One region of the Sphingomonas sp. CFBP9019 genome, then DNA from elsewhere that is predicted to be linked to it. Evidence: riboswitches for the same ligand, from Rfam matches in the RefSeq annotation. Region 1 holds a riboswitch; the other holds the start of a gene.

Region 1 (5,793 bases):
GACGGTCCCGGTGCGATCGGCCCCGAAATGGGCTGGACGCTGACCGGCGACGCGCAGGGGCAGGGCTATGCATCGGAGGCGATGGCGGCGGTCCTGGCCTGGGCCGACCCGCGCATCGCCGCCACGACCTGCATCATCGACCCAAGCAACGCGCCCTCGCTCCGCCTCGCCGAGCGCCTCGGCTACCGCCTGCGCATCGAGGGTCGTTATCGTGACGCGCCGATCCTGATCCTCGACCGACGCGCCTGACTTGGGTTCCGGACGCTCAGCGGACAGGTCAAGCGATGCTGGCCGAGGAACTGCGCGGGCTTTTGCGGTACCGGGCAGCCGCAAGTCGTCGCTGCTGCCCGGCACCATGTGCGGCGCGCGCTCTTTTCCGGATCAGCCGGGAGCGCACATGCCCATGTTTACGCGCTGGCGATCAGTTCGCCGGGACCTTGATGAACGGGTCATAGCTGTAAGTCTTGCCCGACATCGAGAAGACGACGCTGTACTGGTAGGACCCCGTTGCTGTGCCGTTGTTGATCACACAGGTCCAATAGATAACGCCCGCGGGCGTCGTCTGTTTTTCAAGCTTCTGGAATACACTATTCGGCGGGTTCTGCGTGCATTGACCGGTAAACCCGGTGATTGCGATATTATCGGCGGGATTGATGGGATAGACGGTCCACACCAAGACGTCACCGGCATTGCACGGCGTCGTCAACTCGTTGCCACCCTCGGACGTGCCTTCATAGCCCGTCGTGTCGATCATATACAGACCTTGGGTGATGGTCTGGCCACTGGCCGTCGACTGAGCTGTTTCCACATCCACAGCAATCATGATGTTGATGGTTGCCATATCCTCATCTCCTAAATTTATAGTATCGAGATGGCCTGTCTCTGACATGGCGTCGGACTTTAAAACGGGTGATATCGTCGTAATGGAGCAATGTTCTGCTATCAGGGTCTCAAATCTGTTGACCTGAAAAAAAATATCACATTGGGAGGCGTCAAATAAAGTTCGATAGATGAATTCGTGGCGCTGAATTCTGTAAAATCGATAAAGATATGATGAGGATCCGGTGTTCCGACATAGAATGGGGCGGCGTTTGGTTTGCAGGCGCACAGGCCGTCGTGCTTTGCAGCCGCGTACCCGGATGCCGCCGGTTTCGATCATTTTGCGGGGGCGATAGACTAGAGTCAGTGCAAACAGGTGGAGCACCGGCCGGGCGTGGTCGACCGAGGGTCTGAATGGCAACGGCGTTCGATCCGGTCCCGGCGCTGTGATAATTCCGCTACGGGTCATTGCGATTCCGACCCTGGCGGTGCGCTCGGTTTGGCTCTGACGGTCATGACCGTTATGGAGGGGGCCAATCCGATGGGCCGGGAGGTTTTTCCCCGGTTCATGTGGAGGGGAGCATTGGGGACATGGCTGATCACGGCCAGCCACCATCAGCCACATCATGAACGATACAGGTGCAATTATGAGCTCATTTTCCGGTTCTGGGATCGGCTCTGCGGCACCGACCGGGAGCTCGGCGATGTCCGCAGATCGCATGCCAAGGCTGCCGCGCGTGCTGGCCGCGGCGGCGCTCTGGGCCGTTCTGGCGGCGGCGAGCCCGGTCACGCGGCTTGACGTCGAGGTCGACAATCTTCGCTCGGCCAAGGGCTTGATCCGTATCTGTCTGACCGCCGACCCCGATAATTTCCCCGCCTGTGTCGACGATGCCAAGGCGCTGACCCGGACCCTGCCCGCCGCGGTCCGGACGACGAGCTTTCCGGGCCTGCCGCAGCGCGGCTATGCGCTGGCGATCATCCATGACGAGAACAGCAATTCCAAGCTCGACACGATCGCGGGCATCCCGCGCGAGGGCTATGGCTTCTCGAACAACGCGGCGGTACGCTTCGGACCGCCTCGCTTTTCCGCGGCACGGTTCATGCTCGTCGGTGATGCTGAAATGCAACAGGTCAGGATGCGTTACATCTTCTGACGGATTGCAACGGACCGAATGGGGTTGCCCCGCGTTGCGCGGTGGAACCTTTTTGTCCGGAGCCCGTCCTTGCGCGCATTCTCACTCGTTCTGACTGCCGCAACCGCGGCAGTCGCCCTCGCCACGCCGGCACTTGCGCAGACGGATCCCAATCCGACCCCGCCAATCACCGATCCCGCCGACAACAACCGCATCACGCTGGGGCTCGGCGTCGCGTCGCTTCCCGATTACGAAGGTGCGGACAGCAACAGCTTCACCCCCGGCGCGGTCGCGATCGGTACGGTCCGCGGGCATGACTTCTTTACGCGCGGTACGCAGCTCTATGTGAACCTGATCCCCAATACGGGGTCGGTCGGGATCAACTACGAAGTCGGCGTTATCGCCGCCGTCCGCACCGATCGCACGGGCCGGGTCGACAACCGGCAGGTCCGCGCGCTCGGCAAGATCGACACGGCCTATGAAGTCGGCGGCTTTGTCGGCATCGGCAAGACCGGCGTCATCACCAGCGAATACGACACGCTGACCGCGCGTGTCGCCTATATCCACGACGTGTCGGGCACGCACGACAGCTATGTCATCACCCCGCAGGTCAACTACACGACGCCGCTGTCGGTCCGCACCCTGGTCGCCTTCGGCCTGTCGGCGGATTATGCAGGCAAGGGCTTTGGCCGGACCTATGCCGCGGTCACGCCGATCGGCACGATCAACAGCGGTCTGCGCACCTATGACATCAACGACAGCGGCTTCCGCCGGGTCAACGTCTCCGCGTTTGCTTTGCAGAGCCTGTCGGGCGATCTGCGCCGCGGCTTCGGCGTCGGCGCAGGGGTGCTCTACGGCCGCATGCTCGGCAAGTACAAGGACAGCCCGATCGTCGCGGACGTCGGCGATGCCGACCAGTGGCTCGGCGCGGTGGGCCTGACCTACACCTTCTGATCGCAACCCGCCGATCGATCCGAAACCCCGTGCGGCCCGGCCGTGCGGGGTTTTTCCGTTTGCGCCCCCGTCCGTTGCGCCTATGCTCGCCCTACCCCGGGGGAGCGCCGATCCGCGCTTGAGAGGAAGGCAGGAGCCTTCGACCCGCTGAACCTGATCCGGTTGATACCGGCGGAGGGAGGGAGCGGTCGCCACAGAACCGCATGCCTTGCTCCGAGACCTTTAGGAGCAAGCGCATGGCCGATTACGATCCCCGCATCCCGACCGCCGACATCGGCGTCACCACCGGCCCGATCCGCGGCTCGCGGAAGATCCATGTCGCGGTGCCCTCCAGCCCCGACGTCCGCGTCGCGATGCGCGAGATCGTGCTCGACCCCAGCTGCTCCGAGCCGCCCTTGCGCGTCTACGACACCAGCGGTCCGTACACCGACCCCAGGGCGACGATCGACATCAACGCCGGCCTGCCGCAACTCCGCCGCCAGTGGATCGAGGCGCGCGGCGACGTCGAGAGTTACGACGCGCGCGCGGTCCGGCCCGAGGATAATGGCCAGCTCGGCCCCGACCGCTCGGGCGGCGTCCCGCAATTTCCCGGCAGCATCAAGCGCCCGTTGCGCGCCAGGGCTGGCGCCAATGTCAGCCAGATGCATTACGCACGCCGTGGCATCATCACGCCCGAGATGGAATATGTCGCGACGCGGGAGAATCTCGGCCGCGCGATGCTGAAAGAGTATAAGCGCGACGGCGAGAGCTTCGGTGCGTCGATCCCCGACTTCGTCACCCCCGAGTTCGTCCGCGACGAGGTCGCGCGCGGCCGCGCGATCATCCCCAACAACGTCAACCACCCCGAATCCGAGCCGATGGCGATCGGCCGCAACTTCCTGGTCAAGATCAACGCCAATATCGGCAATTCGGCGGTCGCGTCGAACGTCGCCGCCGAGGTCGACAAGCTCGTCTGGTCGATCCGCTGGGGCGCGGACACGGTGATGGACCTGAGCACCGGCCGCAACATCCACGACACGCGCGAATGGATCCTGCGCAACAGCCCCGTGCCGATCGGCACCGTGCCGATCTATCAGGCACTCGAGAAGGTCGGCGGCGTCGCCGAGGATCTGACTTGGGAGATCTTCCGCGACACGCTGATCGAACAGGCGGAGCAGGGCGTGGATTACTTCACGATCCACGCCGGCGTGCGCCTCGCCTATATCCCGATGACCGCCAAGCGGGTCACCGGCATCGTCTCGCGCGGCGGCTCGATCATGGCGAAATGGTGCCTCAGCCACCACAAGGAGAGCTTCCTCTACGAGCGCTTCGACGAGATCACCGAGATCATGAAGGCGTATGACATCGCCTATTCGCTCGGCGACGGGCTGCGCCCCGGCAGCATCGCCGACGCGAACGACGAGGCGCAGTTCAGCGAGCTCTACACGCTCGGTGAACTCACGCACCGCGCATGGAAGAGCGACGTCCAGGTTATGATCGAGGGCCCCGGCCATGTGCCGATGCACAAGATCAAGGAGAATATGGAAAAGCAGCTCGAGGTCTGCGGCGAGGCGCCCTTCTATACCTTGGGGCCGCTCACCACCGACATCGCGCCGGGTTATGACCATATCACCAGCGGCATCGGCGCGGCGCAGATCGGCTGGTACGGCACCGCGATGCTTTGCTACGTCACGCCCAAGGAGCATCTGGGCTTGCCCGACCGCGACGACGTGAAGGTCGGCGTCGTCACCTACAAGCTCGCCGCACACGCCGCCGACCTCGCCAAGGGTCACCCTGCCGCGCAGATGCGCGACGACGCGCTGAGCCGCGCGCGCTTCGAGTTCCGCTGGCGCGACCAGTTCAACCTGAGCCTCGACCCCGATACGGCCGAGCAATATCACGACCAGACGCTCCCCGCAGAAGGCGCCAAGACCGCGCATTTCTGCTCGATGTGCGGTCCGAAATTCTGCTCGATGAAGATCACGCAGGAGGTGCGTGACTTCGCCGCCAAACAGAACGGCCCCGCCGACACGTTCCTAGCGGCCGATATCGATCAGACCGACGCCAACCGCGCGATCTTCGCCAAGGGTGCGCATGCCGACGCAGAAAAGGGCATGGCTGAAATGAGCGAGAGGTTCCGCGAGAAGGGCAGCGAGATCTACCTCCCCGCGGACGTCTGATCCGCCACATCCCGAACTCCTCCCCCGGCAGGGGGAATATCAGGGGGTGCGTCCGTTACCGCTTGCGCACGAACTCCGCGCGCAGCACCAGACCCTTGATCCCCTCATAGCGACAGTCGATCTCCTGCGCGTCACCGGTCAGGCGGATCGCCTTGATCAGCGTGCCGCGCTTGAGCGTCTGGCCCGCGCCCTTGACGGTCAGGTCCTTGATCAGCGTCACCTGGTCGCCGTCCGCCAGCACGTTGCCGACCGAGTCGCGGACCACGACCGTGTCGTCGTCCGCCGCGCGGGTCGTGGATGCGGCGTCGGCGGCGACCCATTCGCCGCTGGCCTCGTCATAGACGTAATCGTCGTCCGCCATCGTCATCGTCCTGTTTCGTGCCGGATCACTTGAGCGTCGTCATCTCGACGGGCTTGCCCTTGGTCGTCGGGTTCGACGCGTTCGCCTTGGGCTCCTTCTCGGCCTTGGGCTTGCGGACTTCCTTGTTCGATTTCTTCTGGCTCTTGGCCATGATGCTGCCCTTCCGGCGGGGCGGAGCGCCCCGGGACGGCGACGATACACGCTTGCACTCGCGCATACCCGTAGATTCGGATCGTCGAGTCGCCCCGGCAGCGCCGGCATCGCGGGCAACCTCAGCCCGGTCGGCGCGTTGGGATGTAAAGACCATGAGGGGGCTGCGATGCATATCGGATCCGGGGCTGCGCCGATCACCCTGTCGCTGCGTGCG
Region 2 (5,793 bases), 380 kb from region 1:
GTCACCTGCGCGTCGAACGACGGGCCGCTGAAGGACGGCACGGCCGCGCGCTTGGGGTCGGCATGCGTGATGCCGCCGCCAAGCCGGAAGCTGACGCGCGGCGCGACCGAACGTTCGAAGACCAGCTGGACGTCGGTGATCATCGTCGAATCGTCGATCCCGGTCAGATCCTCGATACCCGGGCGCGCGATCTTCGCAACCGAGCCAATGAGCTGCAGCGTACCGAGGCTGGGCCGCCCATAGCCGATCCCCGCGCGCAGCGCCGACTGGTTCGTGTCCAGAACCTTGCGGCTGCTGTTGGTGAGCGACACGCGGTTGACCCCCACCGCGGGAAAGAAGCCCGCCGCGGCGCGGCAGCTCGCGCCGACGTCATAGACCTGGCGCAAGAAGCTCTCGGTCACCACGGTGTTGGTGTCGCCGAGATCGAACTGCGCGCGTTCGAGCGCCGCGCTGCCGGTCACGCTGCAGGGCGCGCCGACCGGGGTCGTCACGCTCGAAGTCAGGTTGATCCGCTCGCGATCGAGGCCGCTGAACCGGGTGTTGAAATCATAGCCGACCGTGCCGCCGGCGGTGACGCGGGTGCGTCCGAAGATGCGATTCAGGTCGACGGCCAGCGCCGGCGAAACGCGGATATTGTCGCGCGGCCCGCTCCCGCGCGCGTCGTTGAGACGCAGCACGTTGCTGTCATAGACACTGGTGATCACCGGCACGACACGAAACCGGTCGACATTGCCCGCAACGGGCACGCTGACGGGTGTGTTGACGTTGACCGTCTGTGCCTGCGCACCGCTCACCAAACCGCCAGTCATGGCCGCCGCGAGCGCGACCTTGCCGATCCGTGCAGTTCGCTCGTCTCGAGCCCTTCGCATTGTTTCCCGTCATGTTTTCAATTGCTACCCGCATGATGCGCGGTCGCATTTCGTCCTTCGAGCTATTCCGGCGCTTGTCAAATCTCGACTCGCGGCACCGGGCCCAAGGGCACCGCGTCTCGATAAGTGAAAAGCGCGATCAGGTCGAGTGACGGCGTCGCACGGTGCTGTCCCTTGATCGTACACCGGGTCGCGACGATTCGGGTGTCAGGCCTCGGCGATCAGGCTGAGAACGTCGCCGATCAGGCGTCGCATCGCGTCGCGCGCACCATCGGCATCGCGCGCGGCGATCGCGACGGCGACCGCGGCATGGTCGGCGATGTTCGCGCTGCGCCCCTTGATCCGGTTGGTGAAGCGGATCGAGGTGCGAAGCGCGGTTTCGACCACCGACTGGAACTGTGCGTAGAAGGGGTTGCGCGACGCGCGCAGGACGGCGACGTGGAACGCGATGTCCGCGTCGAGCGGATCGTCATAGCTGCGCTCCGCAGCGGCCATCCGCGCCAGCCCCGCCTCGATCGCGACGATGTCCTGTTCGGTGTGATACAGCGCCGCGAGCGCCGCCGCTTCAGGCTCGATCCCGATCCGCAACTGGTTGAACTGCTGCAGCAGCTCGACCGAAAATTTGCGGTCGAGCAGCCAGCGCAGCACATCGGTGTCGAACAGGTTCCAGCTGCTCGATGGCTGGACGATCGTGCCCTGTCGCGGCCGCGCGCTGACCAGTCCCTTGGCGGTCAGCATCTTGACCGCCTCACGGGTCACCGATCGGCTGACGCCATGCGCCACCGCGATCTCCGCCTCGGTGGGGAAGGGCCGATCCGTATATTGGCCGGTCACGATGGCCTTGCCGAGCAGGTCGAGCATGCCATGCGTAAGGTTCCGTCCCAGATCCCGATTCTCCAGGGCAACGACGTCGGTCAGCACACGCTCCATAAAGCCTGTGTGGCGCAAACCGGTCCGGCTGTCACCCACTGCAAGCAACTGGGCGGGGTGGATTGTCATATAATTCTGTCGCGCGTGTGCCGGGAAGGCGCTGCGGAAGGGCGAACGGGCAATAACGCTATCGCCGGCGGACCGAACCGCCTAGACGGCGCGCTCCCCGGGGGGCCGCTGACGCGCGGCTGAGAGGTGGGCTGCAGCCCATGACCCGCTGAACCTGATCCGGTTGATACCGGCGTAGGGAGGGCTGGCGGCGCGTCCGTCGTCCCTCCGTGTGGAGTGGACGCAAGACCGTGATGATCCTTCGATTTGACCTGATGACGGGCCGGCCGCCCCGTGTTGCATGCAGCGCGCTGGCAGCGGCACTTGCTGCTGTGGTGGCCTTCGCCCCCGCCGGCGCGCAGACGCGGGCGGATGCGCGGGACGGCGCCGACCCGGTCGATATCCGCGTCGTCGGTCTTCTCGATCCCGAGGGGCTGCTCCCCGACCAGACGGTGCCCAAGTCCGAGAGCGCGATCGCCGCGGCGTTCATCACCAAGCAGGCGCCGACGCTCAACGCGTTCCAGCTGGTCAATCTCCTGCCCGGCGCGACCGTCGCGTCGAGTGATCCTTACGGTCTGTCGACCAGTTCGAGCCTGACGTTGCGCGGGCTGGGGCAGGACGAGATCGGCGTGACGATGGAGGGCGCGCCGCAGAACGACATTGGCTATTATTACGCCTATCCCTCGCAGTTCGCTGATACCGAGAATCTGCAGCGCATCGCGCTGGCGCAGGGCGCGGTCGATATCGCGTCGCCGACGCTGGGCGGTGCGGGCGGGTCGCTGTCGCTCTGGCTCGACGATCCGAGTGCGGCGCCGCGCGGGCTCGTCGACCTGTCGATCGGATCCTATGCGGCGCGGCGCGGCTTCGTCCGGCTCGATAGCGGACGGATCGGCCAGACGGGGCTGCGGGCCTTCGTCTCTTATTCGAACACGCGCGCGAACAACTGGCGCGGTGCCGGCCATGACACGCGCCAGCATGTCGATGCCAAGCTGCTCGGCGAATGGGGCAACGGCAACCGCGCGAGCCTGGCGCTGTCGTTCAACGACGCGAACTCGTCGACCTATCGCAGCCCGACGCTCGCCGAATGGCGCGCGCAGGGACGCGATTTCAACTTCGATGCGCGGTACAGCGCGGGCAACACCAATTACTGGCGGCTGTACCGCGCGCCGTTCCGCAACCTCTATGCGTCGGCGCCGGTGCATCTGGCGCTGGGCGCAGGGGTAACGCTCGACAGCACCAGCTATCTGCAGTTCGGCTACGGCAATTCGCCCTATGGGACGCAGCTCGGCACGACCGGCAATTTCCTCGGCATCGAGCCGCTCGCCGATCCGATCGCGCTGCCGGGTGCGGTCGACGGGGTCGCGACGGTGCTGGGCAATTATACCGGCGACCAGCGCCGCGTGGGCACGGTCAACACGCTGACAATCGAGCGCGGCATCCACCGGCTGACCGCGGGGCTGTGGTTCGATCACGGCACCGACCGCGTCGTCCAGTCCTACACCGCGGTCGGCGCCGACGGCGCACCGGCCGATCGCTGGGGGTATCGCGCAAAGGCGATCCGGACCGCGGACGGCCGGTTGCTCGCCTATGAGAACCAGCGGACCGTGACGGTGACCAAGGCGGCGTTCCTGGCCGACCATGTCACGCTGACCCCGCGTCTTGCGGTCGATATCGGGTTCAAGGGCGTCAACGTGCTGCGCAGCGGGCGCAACTACCTGCCCGGGCCGCAGGACCGCGTCCGCCTCGACAGCTTCGCCGCGCTGCCGCGGGCGGCGGTGCATTACGAGATCGACGACCGGCAGCAGCTGTTCGCCAACATCACGACGAACTTCCGCACGCCGAACGAGTTCACGCTCTACGACAGCTATGCGGGCGGTGCGCTGGTCAGCGCGGGGACGACCGCGCTGAAGAACGAATATGCGGTCTCGCAGGAGCTGGGCTATCGCTATATCGGTACAGCGCTGTCCGCATCGGTGACGGGGTTCCATTATGATTTCCGAAACCGCCAGCTGGCGACGGTCATCAATAGCGGCGGCGCGCTGGTCAATTCGACGCTGAATGCCGGGGGGCAGAGCTCCTACGGGATCGATGCCGAGATCGATTACCGCCCGGCGCGCGGCGTCAGCGTCTATGTCTCGGGCGAATATCTGCGCGCGCGGATCAGCGACGACTTGCCGGTCGGCGACGACTATCTGCCGACCCGCGGCCGGCATGCGGTCTCGAGCCCGACCGTCCAGGTCGGTGGCGGCGGGACCTATGACGACGGACGGTTGTTCGGCAGTGTCGCGGTCAAATATGTCGGCCGGCAATATGCGACGTTCGTCAACGACGAGAGCATTAAGGGCTATGCGACGCTCGACCTGTCGGTCGGCGTGCATCTGGCGTCGATGCTCGACGGCAAGCGGACCGACCTGCGGCTGAACGCGATCAACGTGACCGATCCGCGCGTGCTGGCGGGCGTGCAGTCGGTCTCGACCAATGCGCGTGACGTGATCGGGCGCGGCGGGACGCTGATCGCGGGATCTGCGCCGACCTATTATGTCGGGAGTGGTGCGGCCGTCATGGCGACCATCTCGCGCGGCCTGTGACCGGTGCGGGCGCGATGATCGGCGCGGGCTCGCCGGCGGCGCATCTGGTCCACGGGATGGGTACCGACATGGCCGCACCGAGCTGGCCGGCAATCACCGCCGAGGAAGCCGCGACCGTGGTCGCGCAGTTCCCGGCCGCCGGTCCGCTCGAGCGCGTGCACTGGCATTCGCCGCGGCCCTTCTCCGCGGCGGCGCTGATCGAGACCGGGCAGGGGATGTTCCTGCTCAAGCGGCATCATCGCCGGATGCGGACGCCCGATCAGCTCGGCGCGGAACACCGGTTCATCGCGCACCTGCGCCCGCACATTGCGGTGCCCGAGATCATGAGGCTCGCCGCCAGCGATAGCGGCGCGCTGGCCCGCGGCGACTGGACCTATGAACTGCATCGCAAGGCCCCCGGCGTCGACCTGTATCGCGACCGGCCGTCCTGGACGCCGTTCCTGTCGCTGGCGCAGGCGCGGGCGGCGGGCGTTGCGCTGGCGCGGCTGCACCGCGCGTCGCAGGGGTTCGACGCGCCCGCGCGCGTGCCGCAACCGCTGGTCGCGAGCTTCACCATCCTGCCCGATCCCGACCCGATCGCGGCGGCGGAACGCTATGTCGCGGCGCGGCCGGCGCTCGCCGCCTTCCTCGCCCCGCGGCCGTGGCGGCGCGAGCTCACATCGCTGTTCAGCGCGCTCGGCGACGGGTTGCAGCCACGGCTCGCCGCGCAGCCGGCCTTGTGGACGCATAATGACTGGCATCCCTCCAACCTGCTCTGGCAGGAGGAGGACGTGCGGACCGTCATCGATTTCGGGCTGGCGGACCGGACCTGCGCGCTGCACGACCTGGCGATCGCGCTCGAACGCAGCGGTGTCGCCTGGCTGGCGCTCGGGCAGGGCGCGGACGCCACGATCGGCCAGCCCGAGGCGGCGTGTGCGCTGCTGGCGGGCTATGCGGCGACGACCGCGTTCGGTGCGGAGGACGGGGCGACGCTCGTCCGGCTGCTGCCGCTGGTGCATCTCGAATTCGCCCTGTCGGAGGTCGCGTATTTCGCAGGGGTGCTCGGCGACATGAGCGCGGCGGCGCTGGCCTGGGACGGCTATCTGATCGGCCATGCGGCGTGGTTCCTGTCCGAACCGGGGCAGGACTTCCTCCGCGGGATCGCCGATGCGGAGAGCGGCGCGTGACGACGCTCGAGATCGCCGCGGTCGCGGTCAGTTTCCTCGGCATCTGGCTGACCGCGGTGCGGCGGCTGTGGTGCTGGCCGGTCAACTTGCTGGCCTGTGCGCTGTACTTCAAGCTGTTCCTCGACGTGCGGCTCTATGCGGACATGATGCTGCAGGCGGTGTTCGCGGGCGCGCTGGTCTATGGGTGGCGCA

The links. A riboswitch is a leader RNA that binds a small molecule or an ion and turns the genes downstream of it on or off. The one in region 1 is predicted to bind thiamine pyrophosphate.
Region 2: it holds a riboswitch for thiamine pyrophosphate, as region 1 does, so the genes downstream of both, SOM18_RS15050 (TonB-dependent receptor) here and thiC (phosphomethylpyrimidine synthase ThiC) in region 1, are expected to answer to the same signal.

The regions. Positions count from the first base shown of each region.
Region 1 covers NZ_JAXCWK010000004.1:320,685-326,477, forward strand. Annotated here, with positions in the region: gene SOM18_RS13165 (GNAT family N-acetyltransferase) at 1-249, shown strand, start outside; gene SOM18_RS13170 (hypothetical protein) at 422-841, opposite strand; partial or broken gene SOM18_RS13175 (sterol desaturase family protein) at 1,260-1,618, shown strand; gene SOM18_RS13180 (DUF2141 domain-containing protein) at 1,524-1,973, shown strand; gene SOM18_RS13185 (MipA/OmpV family protein) at 2,043-2,906, shown strand; TPP riboswitch at 2,996-3,103, shown strand; gene thiC (phosphomethylpyrimidine synthase ThiC) at 3,143-5,065, shown strand; gene SOM18_RS13195 (alkylphosphonate utilization protein) at 5,121-5,426, opposite strand; gene SOM18_RS13200 (hypothetical protein) at 5,452-5,577, opposite strand; gene SOM18_RS13205 (hypothetical protein) at 5,746-5,793, shown strand, end outside.
Region 2 covers NZ_JAXCWK010000004.1:702,794-708,586, forward strand. Annotated here, with positions in the region: gene SOM18_RS15040 (outer membrane beta-barrel protein) at 1-869, opposite strand, end outside; gene SOM18_RS15045 (FadR/GntR family transcriptional regulator) at 1,077-1,799, opposite strand; TPP riboswitch at 1,964-2,052, shown strand; gene SOM18_RS15050 (TonB-dependent receptor) at 2,123-4,435, shown strand; gene SOM18_RS15055 (phosphotransferase enzyme family protein) at 4,450-5,601, shown strand; gene pnuC (nicotinamide riboside transporter PnuC) at 5,598-5,793, shown strand, end outside.